Regions from separate parts of the Streptomyces sp. NBC_01471 genome, predicted to be linked through region 1. Evidence: riboswitches for the same ligand, from Rfam matches in the RefSeq annotation. Region 1 holds a riboswitch; the other holds the start of a gene.

Region 1 (7,663 bases):
ACGCGGCGTGCGCCGCGGGCACCCGGGCGGTGGAGGTAGCCGGGCGGATCTCGTCGGCGCGCACCACCGAGTACGTACGGGATCTGCTGCACCGCCTTGAACCGTACGGCGACGAGCCGAGAGTGGTGGAGTTACGGGAGCGGGCCAGACCACTTCTGGTGGCGCCCGCGTAGAACGGTCCTCCCCCCTGGTTTGAGGGCATTGTCAGTGGGCCAGTGCACTATCGGGGTGGGAGGAGGTGCGATGTCTTACGGGAACGGCAGCACGCGAAGCAGCGGCACGCGTGGCGACAACAGGCATGGCGGCAACAGGCATGGCGGCAGCAGCCGGGACAGCGGCGGCGCTCATGGCGGCAGCAGCCGGGGCAGCGGCAGTCGGGACAGCGGCACCCGGGACGGCCACGGCGGCTACCGCGGCGGTTTCGACTGCGATGTGCTGATCATCGGCGGCGGGATCGTCGGGCTGTCCACGGCGTACGCCCTGACGCGCTCCGCACCGGGCACGCGGGTCCTGGTGCTGGAGAAGGAACAGCGCACCGCCCACCACCAGACGGGCCGCAACAGCGGGGTCATCCACAGCGGGATCTACTACCGGCCCGGCTCCCTGAAGGCGCGGTTCGCGGTGCGCGGCGCTGCCGAGATGACCGAGTTCTGCGCGGAGCACTCCCTGCCGTACGAGGTGACGGGCAAGCTGATCGTCGCCACGGAGCGGGACGAGCTGCCCCGGCTGCACGCCCTGGCCCAGCGCGGCCGGGAGAACGGGATTCCGGTACGGGAGCTGGGTCCCGCCCAGATCGCCGACGACGAGCCCGGGGTCCGGGGACTGGCCGCGATCCGGGTCGCCACCACCGGGATCGCCGACTACGGCGCGGTGGCCGCGCGCCTCGCGGAGCTCTCGGAGTCGGCGGGGGCCGAGATCCGGTGCGGGGCCGAGGCCGTCCGGATAGCGCGGCGCCCGGAAGGCGTCGCGGTCGCCACATCGGACGGAGCGGTGATACGGGCCAGGGCCCTGGTCAACTGCGCAGGGCTGCACTGCGACCGGATCGCACGGCTCGCGGGCGACGACCCGGGGATGCGGATCGTGCCCTTCCGGGGTGAGTACTACACGCTGGCCCGCCCCGGCATGGTGCGTGGCCTCGTCTATCCGGTGCCCGACCCGGCCTTCCCCTTCCTCGGCGTCCATCTGACCCGGGGCACCGACGGCACCGTCCACGTCGGGCCGAACGCGGTGCCGGCGCTGGCCCGCGAGGGGTACGACTGGGGCACGGTGCGCCCCGCCGAGCTGGGCACGACGCTGGCCTGGCCGGGCGCGTGGCGGATAGCGGGGCGCCACTGGCGGTACGGGGCGGGCGAACTGCACCGCTCGCTGTCCAAGCGCGCCTTCACCGAAGCGGTGCGGCGGCTGCTGCCCGCTGTCGAGGAGGCGGATCTGCGCCGTTCCCCGGCCGGGGTGCGGGCCCAGGCGGTGCTCAGGGACGGCACGCTGGTCGACGACTTCCTGATCCGGGAGGCCCCGCGCACGGTCCACGTGCTGAACGCCCCCTCACCCGCCGCGACGGCAGCCCTGCCGATCGGCCGCGAGATCGCCCGCAGGGCACTGGCCTCGGTGGGGGTACGGGCCTGAGCGTGCGGCGCGACCGCGGGGCCGGGGCACCGGCGGGATCGTCGAGGCGTCGCACCGGCGAGACCACAGAGCCGGGGCACCGGCGGGACCGAAAAGGCGCCGCACCGGCGGGACCGTAGAATCGGGGGCACTGTGTCCGATCTCCTGAACCCCCCACCAGAGCCCTCGCCGCCCCGCCGCGCCAAGGGCGAGCCGCGCTTCCCCGGCGGGCCCGCGGCCGACCCCGCGGGCTCGCACCACGAGCGCCGGATCCGCAGCTTCCAGCCGCGCCGCAGCCGCGTCACGACCGGGCAGGCCGACGCCCTGGAGCGGCTGTGGCCGCAGTGGGGCCTGGACATCGACGGGCGGCGGGTCCTCGATCTGCCCACCCTGTTCGACGGTCTCCCCGTGGTCCTGGAGATCGGCTTCGGCATGGGCGAGGCCACCGCGCAGATGGCCGCGGCCGACCCGTCGACCGGGATCCTCGCATCCGATGTGCACACCCCGGGCCAGGGCAACCTGCTGCGTCTCGCGGAGCGGAACGGGCTGTCCAACATCCGGGTGGCCAACGGCGACGCGATCATCCTGCTCCGCGAGATGCTGAAACCCGACGCGCTCGCCGGACTGCGGGTGTACTTCCCCGACCCGTGGCCCAAGAGCCGCCACCACAAGAGGCGCCTGATCCAGCCCGAGTTCCTCGACCTGGCCGCGGCCAGGCTCGCACCGGACGCCGTTCTGCACTGCGCGACCGACTGGGTCCCGTACGCCGAACAGATGCTGGAGGTGCTCACCGCGCACCCCTGCTTCGAGAACACCACGGCGGACGGCGGCTACGCACCGAGGCCCGGCTTCCGGCCGCTGACCAGGTTCGAGGGCCAGGGACTCGACAAGGGCCACGCGGTGCACGACCTGCTGTTCCGCCGCAACGACCGCCCGAGCGACCACTAGGGTCTTCCGTCCGGGTCAGCCACGGGCACGCACGGGCAGGGCGCGGAAACGGCGTGGAAAGCCGGTACGGCGTCGCGGTTGTCAGTGCCGCTCGTTAGGCTCAATCGGGTGTACGAGTCGAGCGCGCCGCCCGGGGCGGCCCATCCGGTGGTCCCGGTGTACGAGGAGCAGCCGCGCTTCGACGCCGTTCCACCGCGTGCACACTGGCGCTACGCACCCCGCAGGGACTTCTGGCGGAGCAAGGCGCTGCGCGCCTCCGCGGTGATCATCGTCCTCGCGATCTGCGGCCTGCTGATCCTCTCGCTGGTCCGCGAACAGACCGGCACCGAAGGCTTCCTGGTCGGCATCGGTCTTGCCGTGCTCCCGGTACCACTGCTCATGGCGGCCTTCCGCTGGCTGGACCGGGTCGATCCGGGGCCCTGGCGCAACCTGATCTTCGCCTTCGCCTGGGGTGCGTGCGCCGCGGCGCTCGTCGCGATCATCGCCAACTCCTTCGCCACGCACTGGATAGCGACGGCCACAGCGGACCCGACGAGCGCGGACACCCTCGGCGCGAGAGTGGTGGCGCCGATCGTCGAGGAGAGCGCGAAGGCCGCGGCGATCCTGCTGATCTTCCTCTTCCGCAGGCGCCACTTCACCGGGATCGTGGACGGTGTGGTCTTCGCGGGCTTCACGGCGACCGGCTTCGCCTTCACCGAGAACATCCTGTACCTGGGCAGCGCCTTCGGCGAGGACAAGTCCCTCGGGTTCTCGGGCGTTCCCTCCGTGACGGCGGCGACCTTCTTCGCCCGGGTGGTCCTCTCGCCCTTCGCGCACCCGCTGTTCACCGTGCTGACCGGCATCGGCTTCGGCGTCGCGGCGCTGGCCGCCGAGCACCAGCGGCTGCGCCGGACCGTGCCGCCACTGCTCGGCCTCCTCTGCGCCATGGGGATGCACGCCCTGTGGAACAGCTCCTCGGCCTTCGGCACCTATGGCTTCTATCTGGTCTACGGCGCGTTCATGGTCCCGGTCTTCGGGGTGATCACCTGGCTCTCGATCTGGACCCGCCAGCGGGAGCTGCGTACGATATCGGCCGAACTGCCCGCGTACGCGGCGGCGGGCTGGCTGGCTCCCGCGGAGCCGCTGGCACTCTCGTCGATGCGGGCGCGCGCCATGGCCCGGGGCTTCGCGGCGCGCACGTTCGGCGGAGGGTTCGGCGCGACGAGCCCGCACCTGGGCCCCCACCCCGACGCAGCCCCGCACGCCCCCGGCCCGTATCCCCCCGGTCCGTACGGCCAGAGCCCGTACCACCGGCCGCCCGCGCACGCCGATGCGAAGTCGCGGGCCAGGGCAGCGTCCCGCGCGGTCTCCGAGTACGAGGCCTTCGCGACCACCCTCGCCTTTCTGCGGCACCGGGCCCACCGCGGGGTCGTGGGCCCGGACTTCGAGGCGCGTGAGCAGGAGCTGCTGCACCACCTCTGGCAGCGCAAGGAGATCGCCGGACCCGCGCTGCTCTACGCGGCGCAGGCGACCGGGCGGGTACGGGTGCCGCCGCCGCACCTGCACTACGGCGGCTACAACCCGTACCAGCACTGATCGGCCACCCCGGCCGTTCCTCAGGCGGAGAACTCAGGGCGGAGGACTCAGGGCGGAGGACTCAGGCGGAGGCCGCGGTCAGCTCCGCCACCTCGGCGTCGGTGAGCTCCAGCTCGGCCACGGCGGTCAGCGCCGGCAGCTGCCCGACCGTACGGGCCGAAGCGATCGGCGCGACGACGGTCGGCTGTGCGGCCAGCCACACCAGGGCGACGGTCGCGACCTCGGCTCCGTGCGCCGCGGCGACCTTGTCGAGTGCGGCCAGGACCTTCGGTCCCCGCTCGGTCCCGAGGTGCTTGGCCGCACCCTCGGCCCGCACACTGTCGACGTCCACACCGGGCCGGTACTTGCCCGTGAGGAAGCCGGAGGCCAGCGAGAAGTACGGCACGGCCGCCAGACCGTGCCGGGCCGCCGCGTCCTGGAGCCCGCCCTCGTACGTGTCGCGGGAGACCAGGTTGTAGTGGGGCTGCAGGGCGACGTACCGGGCGAGCCCTTCGGCCTCGGAGAACGCCATGAAGGCGTCTAGCCGCTCGGCGCTCACATTGGACGCGGCGATGGCGCGCACCTTGCCGGCCTTCACCAGCTCGTCGAGGGTGGAGATGATCTCCTCGACCGGGACGGAGACGTCGTCGAAGTGCGTGTAGTACAGGTCGATGTAATCGGTGCGCAGCCTGCGCAGCGACTCGTCGGCCGCGGCCTTGATGTTCGCGGCCGAGAGCCCCTTGTACTCGGGGTGTGCGCCGACCTTGGTGGCTACCACCACATCGGAGCGGTTCCCCCGCGCGGCCAGCCAGTTGCCGATGACGGTCTCGGACTCGCCGCCCTCGTTGCCGGGCACCCATGACGAGTAGGTGTCCGCGGTGTCGATGAAGTTGCCGCCGACGGCGGTGTAGGCGTCGAGGACGGAGAAGGACTGCTGTTCGTCGGCGCTCCATCCGAAGACGTTGCCGCCGAGGGAGAGCGGGAAGACCTGGAGGCCGGAAGAGCCGAGTGCGCGGAGAGAAGTCATACGCTGATCAACCCTGGGGAGACGCGGCGCTATTCCGCCGGACCGGCCGTACGGGTGGCCGGGCCGGACAGGTGCCGATGCCTGCACACGACGAACCGGCAGCCCTGACGTCGGGGGGATGTCGTCAGGGCTGCCGGGGTACGGGGGGGCGGGGCCGCGCGAACCGGCGGTACGCGTCAGCCACACCTCGACGGTGCGCGCCAGGCGAGGGGGACTAACCCCTTGGAGGACGTTCAGCCCCCGGGGCCTGTTCGGTCACTCGGGGACGTTCAGCCCCTCACGGGTGGAGGCCCTTGCCCTGGAGCCAGGTCATCGGGTCGATCGGGTCGCCGCCGCCCGGGCGGACCTCCAGGTGCACATGCGGCCCCGTGACATTGCCGGTGGCGCCGACCCGGCCGATGACCTCGCCGGTGCTGACCTTCTGGCCCGCGCTGACCGAGAGCGAGGACTGGTGGCAGAACCACAGCTCCGTACCGTCGTCGAGTGTGACGACCGTGCGGTAGCCGTACGCCCCGGCCCAGCCTGCGGACTTGACCGTTCCGCTGTGCACGGCCTTGATCGGAGTGCCGGTCGGGGCGGCGAAGTCGAGGCCGGTGTGGTGGCCCGAAGACCACATCGAACCGCCGTCGTCGAACCGCGAGGTGAGGGTGTACGAGGAGACCGGGAGCGAGTAACTGGCGGCCAGCTTGGCGAGCCGCTCCTTCTCCGCCTTGGCCTTGGCCTCCGCCTCGGCCTTCTCCTTGGCCGCCTTCTCCTTGGCCGCCGCCTCGTCCTGCTTCTTCGCGGCCTCCGCCGACGCCTTCTCCGCCGCTGCCTTCTCGGCTGCCGCCTTGGCCTCGTCGTCGACCGCGCCCTGCTGCTGCTCGGCCTGCTGGAGTATCCGGGCGCGAAGGGCCTCGCCCGCGTTCGCGCTGCCCTTGGTGCCGGCCACCGCTGTGGTGAGCGCCGCGTCGGTGGCGTCCGTGCCCGTGCCACCGTGGTCCGAGGAGTGATCGCCGAGGTCGGAGATCAGCGTCCCCACGCCGGGCAGCGACTCGGCTTCCGGCAGCTTGTCCTTGACGGACTGCGGAAGGTCGGGGAGGGAGATCGCGACCGCGGGCTTGCCCTGCGCGCTGGCCATGCCGCCCGCGCCGACGGCTGCGATCACGCCAACGCCGAGCACCGTCGAACTGCGGGCGAGACCGCTGCGCTGCTTGGCCACACGGTGCTTGCCCCGGACCGGACGGAGGGAATCCTCGGTGGGATTCCACTCATCGAGCGGACCGCCGTCCTCACCGCCGAAACCGAGAGCATCGTCGTTCGGGAAGTAAAGCGTTTCGGGGGCAGGGTTGTTGGACGCCACGGAGGCGCACTCCTTTCCTTCCTTACCGCCTACCGGGTTAGCTGACGGGTTCGGAGCAGGAAGGTCTCCTACGGGCAGCCCTGACGGATAGCCCGATTCACCCCAATTGGTGGTTCCCCGGTTCCCTTGCGGGATTCGGCGCGTGCGCACGGTGTCGCCTCTTGCGACGACTGGGACAACCGCGCTGCGTTATCGAACGTTAATAGACGCGAGGGCCGGATTCCAAGCTGTTCCGACTGATCGTTAACGTCTTTGGCCTGCACTTATCGGGGCATAAGGGGGCGGATTCGGGCGACTTGATCAACCCTCAGCCGCCGCCGGGAAACATCGAGTTTCTGATAGTGCATCAAACGTTATGCGGAGGGGTGCTCTTCGACTACGGATCGTGTCGTTCGCGGTGCACGATCTCGACCGTCCTGCGCCGGTCCGGCTGCCCCTGGAGCGGACGGCCCACGGCGAGCAGCGCCATGTCGTCCGTGGAGCGCCCGCCCGTGTGCAGCCGCACGTCGTCGGTCACCGCCGTCAACAGCTCCTCGGGCCCCGGAAAGATCCGCCCGCGCAGGCGCTCCTGCGGTTCGTAGAAGGCCCCCTGCGCGTTCCTCGCCTCGGACAGCCCGTCGGTGTAGAGCAGCAGCGTGGCCCCCGGCGGGAACGCCGTCTCGTCCGCCCGGTCCGGCCAGGCCGCCAGATCGGCCAGCCCCAGCGGCAGCGCGGGGTCGGTCGGCTCGAGGACGTGGATGCCCCCGTCCGCGTACAGCAGCAGCGGCTCGGGGTGGCCCCGGTTGAGCAGCCGGATCAGCCCCTGGTCACTGCGCGGGATCTCGGCGAGCGCCGCCGTGGTGAACCCCTCGAAGGCGTCAAGCCCCTCCCGCCGCACCCCTTCACGGGTCAGCGCACGCTCCAGCCGCTGGGCGACCTGCTCGATCGTCACCTCCTGCTCGGCGGCCTCCCGGAAGGCCCCGATCACCACGGCGACGGCCTCGACCGCACCGAGCCCCTTGCCCCGTACGTCACCCACCACCAGCCGGACCCCGTACGGGGTGTCCTGCACGGCGAAGAGGTCACCGCCGATGAAGGTGCCGGCCTGCGCCGCCTCGTACCGCGCCGCGACGTGCAGCCCGGCGATCCGTTCGGAGGGCACCGGCAGCACCGCACGCTGCGCGGTCTCCGCCACCACGCGCGCCGACGCG
Region 2 (7,663 bases), 2.6 Mb from region 1:
ACGAGATCCCGCACGAGCTGGCCAACCCGGCCCGCCGCGCCGCCAAGCAGCTCTCGAAGGAGCTGTTCCCGGCCACCGCGCGCATGTCGCGTCCGCGCCAGGGCACCGAGGAGACGGTGGCGCGCATCGACGCGCCGGCCGTCCGTGCCTTCTACGACGCGTACGTCCGGCCGTCGACAGCCACCGCCGTGGTCGTCGGCGACCTGGCGGGCACCGACCTGGACGCGGTGCTCGCCGAGACCCTCGGCGAGTGGAAGGGCAACGCGGGCACGCCCCGCCCGGTGCCCCCGATCACCGCGGACGACACCGGCCGGGTGGTCGTCGTGGACCGCCCCGGAGCGGTCCAGACCCAGCTGCTGATCGGCCGGATCGGTGCCGACCGGCACGACCGGGTCTGGCCCGCCCAGGTCCTCGGCACGTACTGCCTGGGCGGCACGCTCACCTCCCGTCTGGACCGCGTCCTGCGCGAGGAGAAGGGCTACACCTACGGTGTGCGGGCCTTCAGCCAGGTGATCCGCTCCGCGCCCGACGGGACCGGCGCCGCCATGCTCGCCATCAGCGGGTCGGTGGACACCGAGTCGACCGGACCCGCGCTCGACGACCTCTGGACGGTGCTCAGGACGCTGGCCGCGGGCGGGCTGACCGACGCCGAGCGGGACGTCGCCGTACAGAACCTGGTGGGCGTCGCCCCGCTGAAGTACGAGACGGCCGCCGCCGTCGCGGGCACGCTGGCCGATCAGGTCGAGCAGCACCTGCCGGACGACTTCCAGGCACAGCTGTACGCGCACCTCGCCGCGACCGGCACGGTCGAGGCGACCGCGGCCGTGGTCTCCGCCTTCCCCGACGACCGGCTGGTGACGGTCCTGGTGGGGGACGCCGCACAGATCGTGGAGCCGGTCAGGGCGCTGGGCATCGGTGAAGTGACCGTGGTCGCGAGCTGACGTCACGGCCGCCCCGAGGCACGGGCGGCCGCAGCGGATCCCCGGGGTCCCGGTGGGCGGCGCGCCCACCGGGACCCGGCTGCGTGCCGGGGTACAGAGTCCCGGGCTGTATGTCGTGGTTGTCGGATGCGCGGCCTTTGGCGGCTGCTGCCGGTGGGATGTCCTGTGGGATGTGCGACAAAACCCGCTCTCTGTTTGGCCCGACCGGCACCGCTCACTTACCGTCACATGCGCTGTCCGTCGGACGTAAGCCGCAACCGCGGCGCCGGGCAGCGATCGCCGAGTCCCCGTCAGGCGCGAGCCCGGGGAGCCGGGGACCCACTCAGTCCCTGGGGTGAATCGGGGCCGCTCCGCAGGGGCGGGCCCGTAGGAGACCTTCCTGCTCCGAACCCGTCAGCTAACCCGGTAGGCGAGAGGGAAGGAAAGGACCAGCCCCTTCATGGCGTTCAGCCGCCCTACCGGCAAGCACCGTGCCCCGAACCGTCCGACCCGCAGGACCGCGGGCGTCGCCGGAGTCGCCACCCTCGCCACAGCCGGTGTCATCGGCACCCTCGCCTCCCCGGCGATGGCCGACAGCGCGAAGGTCTCCACCGCACAGGAGGCCCGCCTCGACCGGACCATACTGGTCGGTGACACCGTCGCCGACCGGATAGCCGCCCAGGCCACGGCCCAGCGGCACGAAGCCGCCCACGCCGAGGCCTTGGCGAAGGCGAAGGCCGCCGCCAAGGCCAGGGCGGCAGCCGCGAAGGCGAAGGCCGAGCGGGAGCGCGAGGCGAAGGCGGCCAAGCAGCGCGCGGCCCGGGCCGAGGCCCGCAAGCGCCTCAACGCCTTCGTGCCCCCGGTCGCCGACTCGTACGTGTCCACCGGCTACAAGACCGGCGGCAGCCTCTGGTCCTCCGGCAGCCACACCGGCATCGACTTCCACGCCGCGAGCGGCACCCCGGTCCATGCCGTCGGCGCCGGCACGGTCGTGGAGGCCGGCTGGGGCGGCGCGTACGGCAACAACATCGTCATCCGGATGCACGACGGCACGTACACGCAGTACGGCCACCTGTCGTCCATCGGCGTCTCGGTCGGCCAGTCCGTCACATCGGACCAGCAGATCGCGCTCTCCGGCGCCACCGGCAATGTCACGGGCCCGCACCTCCACTTCGAGGCCCGCACCGGCCCCGACTACGGCTCGGACATCGACCCCGTCGCGTACCTGCGCTCGCACGGTGTGAAGGTCTGACCCGGCGCGTCCCGTGTGGCCCCGGTGCTCGCCGCGCCGGGGCCACACGCGTCCCGGGTGTTCGCACGGACATTTTCCTAACGCCCGGTGTTCGTACGTCCGGTTTTTACATGGCCAAAAGATATCCATGATTTACCGGGGGCCTTCGGGAATTAACCTGCCCTGCCATAGAGTCGCCGCACAGGTGCGTACAGACCGCGATATGCGGGCGTCGATGCGGAGGTTCGGTCATGCGCATTCCCGCGCATTCGGTATGCACGGCAATCCGTGACGACATCATCTCGGGGGTGTACGAGCGGGGTGGCCGGCTGACCGAGGAGGTGCTCGCGCGCCGCTACGGCGTCTCCCGTGTCCCTGTCCGTGAGGCGCTGCGGACCCTGGAGTCCGAGGGGTTCGTCGTCACCCGCCGCCACGCGGGCGCCTGTGTCGCCGAACCGACCGAGCGGGAGGCGGCCGACCTGCTGGAGATACGGATGCTGCTGGAGCCGATGGGCGCGGCGCGCGCCGCCCAGCGGCGGACCGATGCTCATCTGAAGGTGCTCCGCGGCCTGGTCAGGCTGGGGCAGGAACGTGCCGGGCGCGGCCAGGGCGAGGACCTGCGGTCGCTCGGCGGCTGGTTCCACGAGACGCTGGCACAGTCATCGGGCAGTGCGGCGCTGACCACGCTGCTCGGCCAGCTGCGGCAGAAGATCAGCTGGATGTACGCGGTCGACCAGCCGGTCCTTCCCGTCGTCTCCTGGGCCGAGCACGGCTCGATCGTGGACGCGGTGGCGCGCGGCGACGCGGAGCGGGCCCGTGCCCTCACCGCGGTGCACGCCGAGCGCGCCGCCGCGGCGCACCGGCTGCGGAAACAGGGCCGCGTGAGGGATTCGCAACATGCTGTAAACATTGCGAGCATCACCGATTAACAGTGCTGCCGTATACAGGGGAGAAGGGAATATCCCGGCGCGGCTCTCCGTGCTCTCGGGGTTTCCTCTTTATGTTCTGCTTTTCTGATCCCGGAAAAGAGGGAAAGGCAGAACCGCAGTGTCCAGAATTCGGAACACTGCGGTCCGGGGCGCTGTGAGGGCCGCTTCAGACGGTCTCGGGGAGTTCGTCGAGCCCTTCGGTGACCAGCTTGGCCAGCCGGTCCAGGGCGGCGTCGGCGCCCTCCACGTCCGAGGTGAGCACGATCTCCTCGCCGCCCTCCACGCCCAGGCCGAGGACCGCGAGCATCGACGCGGCGTTGACCGGGTCGCCGCCGTTCTTCGCGATCGTCACCGGGACGCCGGAAGCCGTGGTGGCACGGACGAAGATGGAGGCCGGTCGGGCGTGCAGGCCCTCGGTCCAACCGACCTTGACGCGACGCTCAGCCATGGTGTTGCCCTTCGAGTTCCGCGAGAGTTGTCTAGACCATTCTTGCACGGGGGTCCGGCGTTCTGAGGCTCCGCCGCGTCCCAGACTGCACCGCTCCCCTGACCACCGCGACCCGTACGCTTTCAGCATGCAGCCCCCGCTGGAGGAGAACCCGCACCAGGAGTACCCGGCCCACTGGGAGGCGGACGTGGTGCTGCGCGACGGCGGTACCGCGCGGATCAGGCCGATCACCACCGAGGACGCCGACCGGCTGGTCAGCTTCTACGAGCTGGTCTCGCCCGAGTCGAAGTACTACCGCTTCTTCGCTCCGTACCCCCGGCTCTCCGCCAAGGACGTCCACCGCTTCACCCATCATGACTACGTCGACCGGGTGGGTCTCGCGGCGACCGTCGGCGGCGAGTTCATCGCGACCGTCCGCTACGACCGGATCGGCGCGCACGAGGCCGAGGTCGCCTTCCTCGTGCAGGACGCCCACCAGGGGCGCGGCGTGGCCTCCGCGCTGCTCGAACACATCGCGGCGGTCGCCAGGGAGCGCGAGGTCAGCCGCTTCACCGCCGAGGTGCTGCCGGCCAACAACAAGATGATCAAGGTGTTCACGGACGCCGGGTACGAGCAGAAGCGCAGTTTCGAGGACGGCTCGGTCCACCTCACCTTCGATCTGGAACCCACCGAGGCGTCCCTGGCCGTCCAGCGCGCCCGCGAACAGCGCGCGGAGGCGCGGTCGGTGCAGCGGCTGCTGGCCCCCCGCTCCGTCGCCGTCGTCGGGGTGGGGCGCACCCCCGGCGGGGTGGGGCGCGCCGTCCTGCGCAATCTGCACGGATCCGGCTTCACCGGGCGCACCTACGCGGTGAACCGTGCCTTCCCCGACGGCCTCACCGAAGTGGACGGTGCCCCCGCCCACCGGTCGGTGGCGTCCGTCGCCGCCACCGGGGACGCGGTCGACCTGGTGGTCGTCGCCGTACCGGCCGCACAGGTGCCCGACGTGGTCGCCGACTGCGGGGCGAGCGGGGTGCAGGGGCTCGTCGTGATCTCCGCCGGTTACGCGGAGAGCGGGCCCGAAGGGCTGCTGCGCCAGCGCGAACTGCTGCGCCGGGCCCGCTCGTACGGTATGCGCATCATCGGGCCGAACGCCTTCGGCCTCATCAACACCGCGGAAGCCGTCCGGCTGAACGCCTCACTGGCCCCCGAGTCCCCGGCGCGCGGCCGGATCGGACTCTTCACCCAGTCCGGTGCGATCGGCATCGCGCTGCTCTCCGCGCTGCACCGGCGCGGCGCCGGACTCTCCTCCTTCATCTCGGCCGGCAACCGCGCCGATCTGTCGGGCAACGACTTCCTCCAGTACTGGCACGACGACCCGGACACCGATGTCGCCCTGCTCTACCTCGAATCGATCGGCAACCCCCGGAAGTTCACCCGCCTCGCCCGGCGCACCGCGGCGGTGAAGCCGGTCGTGGTCGTCAAGGGCGCCCGGCACAGCGGCAGCGCCCCGCCCGGCCACGCTGTCCCGGTCACCCGCGTCCCGGACGCCACGGTCTCCGAGCTGCTGCGGCAGGCCGGTGTGATCAGGGTCGACACCGTCACCGAACTGGTCGACGCGGGTCTGCTGCTGGCCGACCAGCCGCTGCCTGCCGGACCGCGCGTCGCGATCCTCGGCAACTCCGAATCGCTCGGCCTGCTGACCTACGACGCCTGTCTCACCGAGCGCCTGCGCCCGCTTCCGCCCGTCGACCTGACGACCGACGCGGCCCCGCAGGACTTCCGCGACGCGCTCGGCCGGGCCCTGGCGGACGACGGCTGCGACGCGGTGCTGGTCACGGCGATCCCCTGGGTGGGCGAGAACGGCGTGACCGAGTCGGGGGACGGCGAGGTGCTGGCGGCCGCCCTGCGCGAAGCGGCAGCGGACGCCCCCGCCAAGCCGGTCGCCGTGGTGCATCTGGAGATCGGCGGTCTCGCCGAGGCGCTGGCGGCGGCCTCCGGCACCGTACGAGCCGCCCGCGGAACGGCCGCCGCGACATCGGCTCCGGACCCGTCGGCCACCCAGGACGGCGGCGGGGGAGAAGCCCCGCCCGCCGGGGCGAACACAGCGCACGTCACCAGCACAGCCGCCACCGCGGATGCGGCCGCGGACACAGCCGCCGCGCCTCCCGCCGCCCGCACCCGGGGCATCCCCGCCTACCCGGCCGCCGAGCGGGCCGTCCGCGCACTCGCCCAGGCCGTCCGCTACGCACAGTGGCGCCGCCAGTCCGCCGAGCCCGGCCGGGTCCCCGAGTACGACGACATCGACGAGAGCGCCGCCGCCGGCCGGATCGAGGCGCTGCTCGGCACCGCCCGCGTCGATGTCACACGCGGCCTGGCGCTCTCGCCCGACGACGCCTGCGAACTCCTCGGCCTGTACGGCATCCGCGTCCTGCCGACCCGCCCCGCCCCGGACGCGGACACCGCCGTCGCCGCTGCGGAGCACCTCGGCTACCCCGTCGCGCTCAAGGCCACGGCGCCCCATCTGCGCCACCGCCCCGACCTCGGAGGCGTCCGGCTCGACATCGCGACCGAAGCGGGGCTGCGCCGCGCCTACGCCGAACTCTCCGGCGACCTGGGCAGCCCGGCCGAGGTCCGGCCCGTGGTGCAGGCGATGGTGGGACGCGGCGTGGACACCGTCGTACGGTCCGCGATCGACCCGGCCGTCGGAGCCGTCCTCTCCTTCGGCCTGTCCGGTGCGCCCTCCGAACTGCTCGGCGACACCGCTCACCGCCTCGTCCCCGCCACCGACCGGGACGCGGCCGAACTCATCAGATCGATCAGGACGGCGCCGCTCCTGTTCGGCTGGCGCGGCTCGGCACCCGTCGACACCGCAGCCCTGGAGGAGCTGCTGCTGAGGGTCTCCCGGCTGGTGGACGACCACCCCGAAGTGGTGTCCGTCGCTCTTGAACCGGTGGTGGTCGGACAGAAGGGACTCTCCGTGCTCGGGGCCGCCGTGCGCCTGGCCCCGGCGAACGCGCTCGGCGACCTCGGCCCGCGCCGCCTCCCGAGCTACTGAGCGGGCCCTGCGCCCGGATACCGTGCCCCGCTCCTGCGGCCTCTCCACCCTGAACCGGCGGTCTAAGATGGAGCCCATGGCGAAGACCGGTACAACGACCCAGGGGCTGCGCGCGGCGATCGAGCGCAGCGGCTACTACCCGGCCCTCGTGGCCGAGGCGGTGGAGGCCGCCGTCGGCGGCGAGCCGGTTTCTTCGTACCTGGTGCACCAGGAGACGACGTTCGATTCCAACGAGGTCCGCCGCCATGTCACGGTCCTCGTCCTGACGGGCAACCGCTTCATCGTCAGCCACACCGACGAGCAGGCCGCCGACGGCAGCTCCCCGACACCGTTCGCCACCACGTCGACCGAGTCGGTGAAGCTGGGCCGGATCTCCTCCGTGGTGCTCAGCCGTGTCGTGGCGAACCCGGAGAAGTACGTCCCCGGCACGCTGCCCCGCGAGGTCGTCCTGACCATCGGCTGGGGCGCGGTCGCCCGGCTCGACCTGGAGCCCGCCGCCTGCGGCGACCCCAACTGCGAGGCGGACCACGGCTATACGGGCAGCTCCACCGCCGACGACCTCAGCCTGCGGGTGAGTGAGGCGGGCGACGGGCCGGACACGGTCCGCCAGACCCTCGCGTTCTCCCAGGCGCTCTCCGAGGCGACCGCGGCGGCCGGCCGCTGATGGCTCTGCCCGACTGGCCGTACGAGGACGACACCGCCCCGCTGGACCTCTCCACCGCCCCGGTGCCGGAGTACGGCTCGGGTTCGCTCGCCGACCTGCTGCCGACGCTCGCCGCCGGGCTGGGAGTTCCCGGCTGCACCGCCGCGATCCCGGAGTTGGCACCCGCCGACCGGAACTGCGTCTTCCTCATCGACGGGCTCGGCTGGGAGCAGATCCGCGCTCACCCCGACGAGGCCCCGTACCTGCACTCGCTGCTGCCGACCTCGCGCGGTGCCACCGGCCGTCCGCTCACCGCCGGGTTCCCCGCCACCACGGCGACCTCGCTCGCCTCGGTCGGGACCGGACTGCCGCCCGGTGCGCACGGCCTCACCGGGTACACCACCCGCAACCCGGCCACCGGTGAGCTGATGAACCAGCTGCGCTGGCGCCCCTGGACC

The links. Region 1 has a riboswitch for cyclic di-AMP ahead of OG285_RS18320 (M23 family metallopeptidase). Riboswitches for the same ligand answer to the same signal wherever they lie in the genome.
Region 2: it holds a riboswitch for cyclic di-AMP, as region 1 does, so the genes downstream of both, OG285_RS07020 (M23 family metallopeptidase) here and OG285_RS18320 (M23 family metallopeptidase) in region 1, are expected to answer to the same signal.

The regions. Positions count from the first base shown of each region.
Region 1 is NZ_CP109450.1:4,150,801-4,158,463, reverse strand. It holds gene OG285_RS18345 (MFS transporter) at 1-173, shown strand, start outside; gene lhgO (L-2-hydroxyglutarate oxidase) at 244-1,623, shown strand; gene trmB (tRNA (guanosine(46)-N7)-methyltransferase TrmB) at 1,756-2,550, shown strand; gene OG285_RS18330 (PrsW family intramembrane metalloprotease) at 2,659-4,125, shown strand; gene OG285_RS18325 (aldo/keto reductase) at 4,187-5,131, opposite strand; gene OG285_RS18320 (M23 family metallopeptidase) at 5,409-6,473, opposite strand; cyclic di-AMP (ydaO/yuaA leader) riboswitch at 6,485-6,624, opposite strand; gene OG285_RS18315 (PP2C family protein-serine/threonine phosphatase) at 6,850-7,663, opposite strand, start outside.
Region 2 is NZ_CP109450.1:1,580,718-1,588,380, reverse strand. It holds gene OG285_RS07025 (M16 family metallopeptidase) at 1-941, shown strand, start outside; cyclic di-AMP (ydaO/yuaA leader) riboswitch at 1,209-1,368, shown strand; gene OG285_RS07020 (M23 family metallopeptidase) at 1,381-2,172, shown strand; gene OG285_RS07015 (GntR family transcriptional regulator) at 2,403-3,080, shown strand; gene OG285_RS07010 (HPr family phosphocarrier protein) at 3,247-3,528, opposite strand; gene OG285_RS07005 (GNAT family N-acetyltransferase) at 3,656-6,562, shown strand; gene OG285_RS07000 (DUF5998 family protein) at 6,639-7,226, shown strand; gene OG285_RS06995 (nucleotide pyrophosphatase/phosphodiesterase family protein) at 7,226-7,663, shown strand, end outside.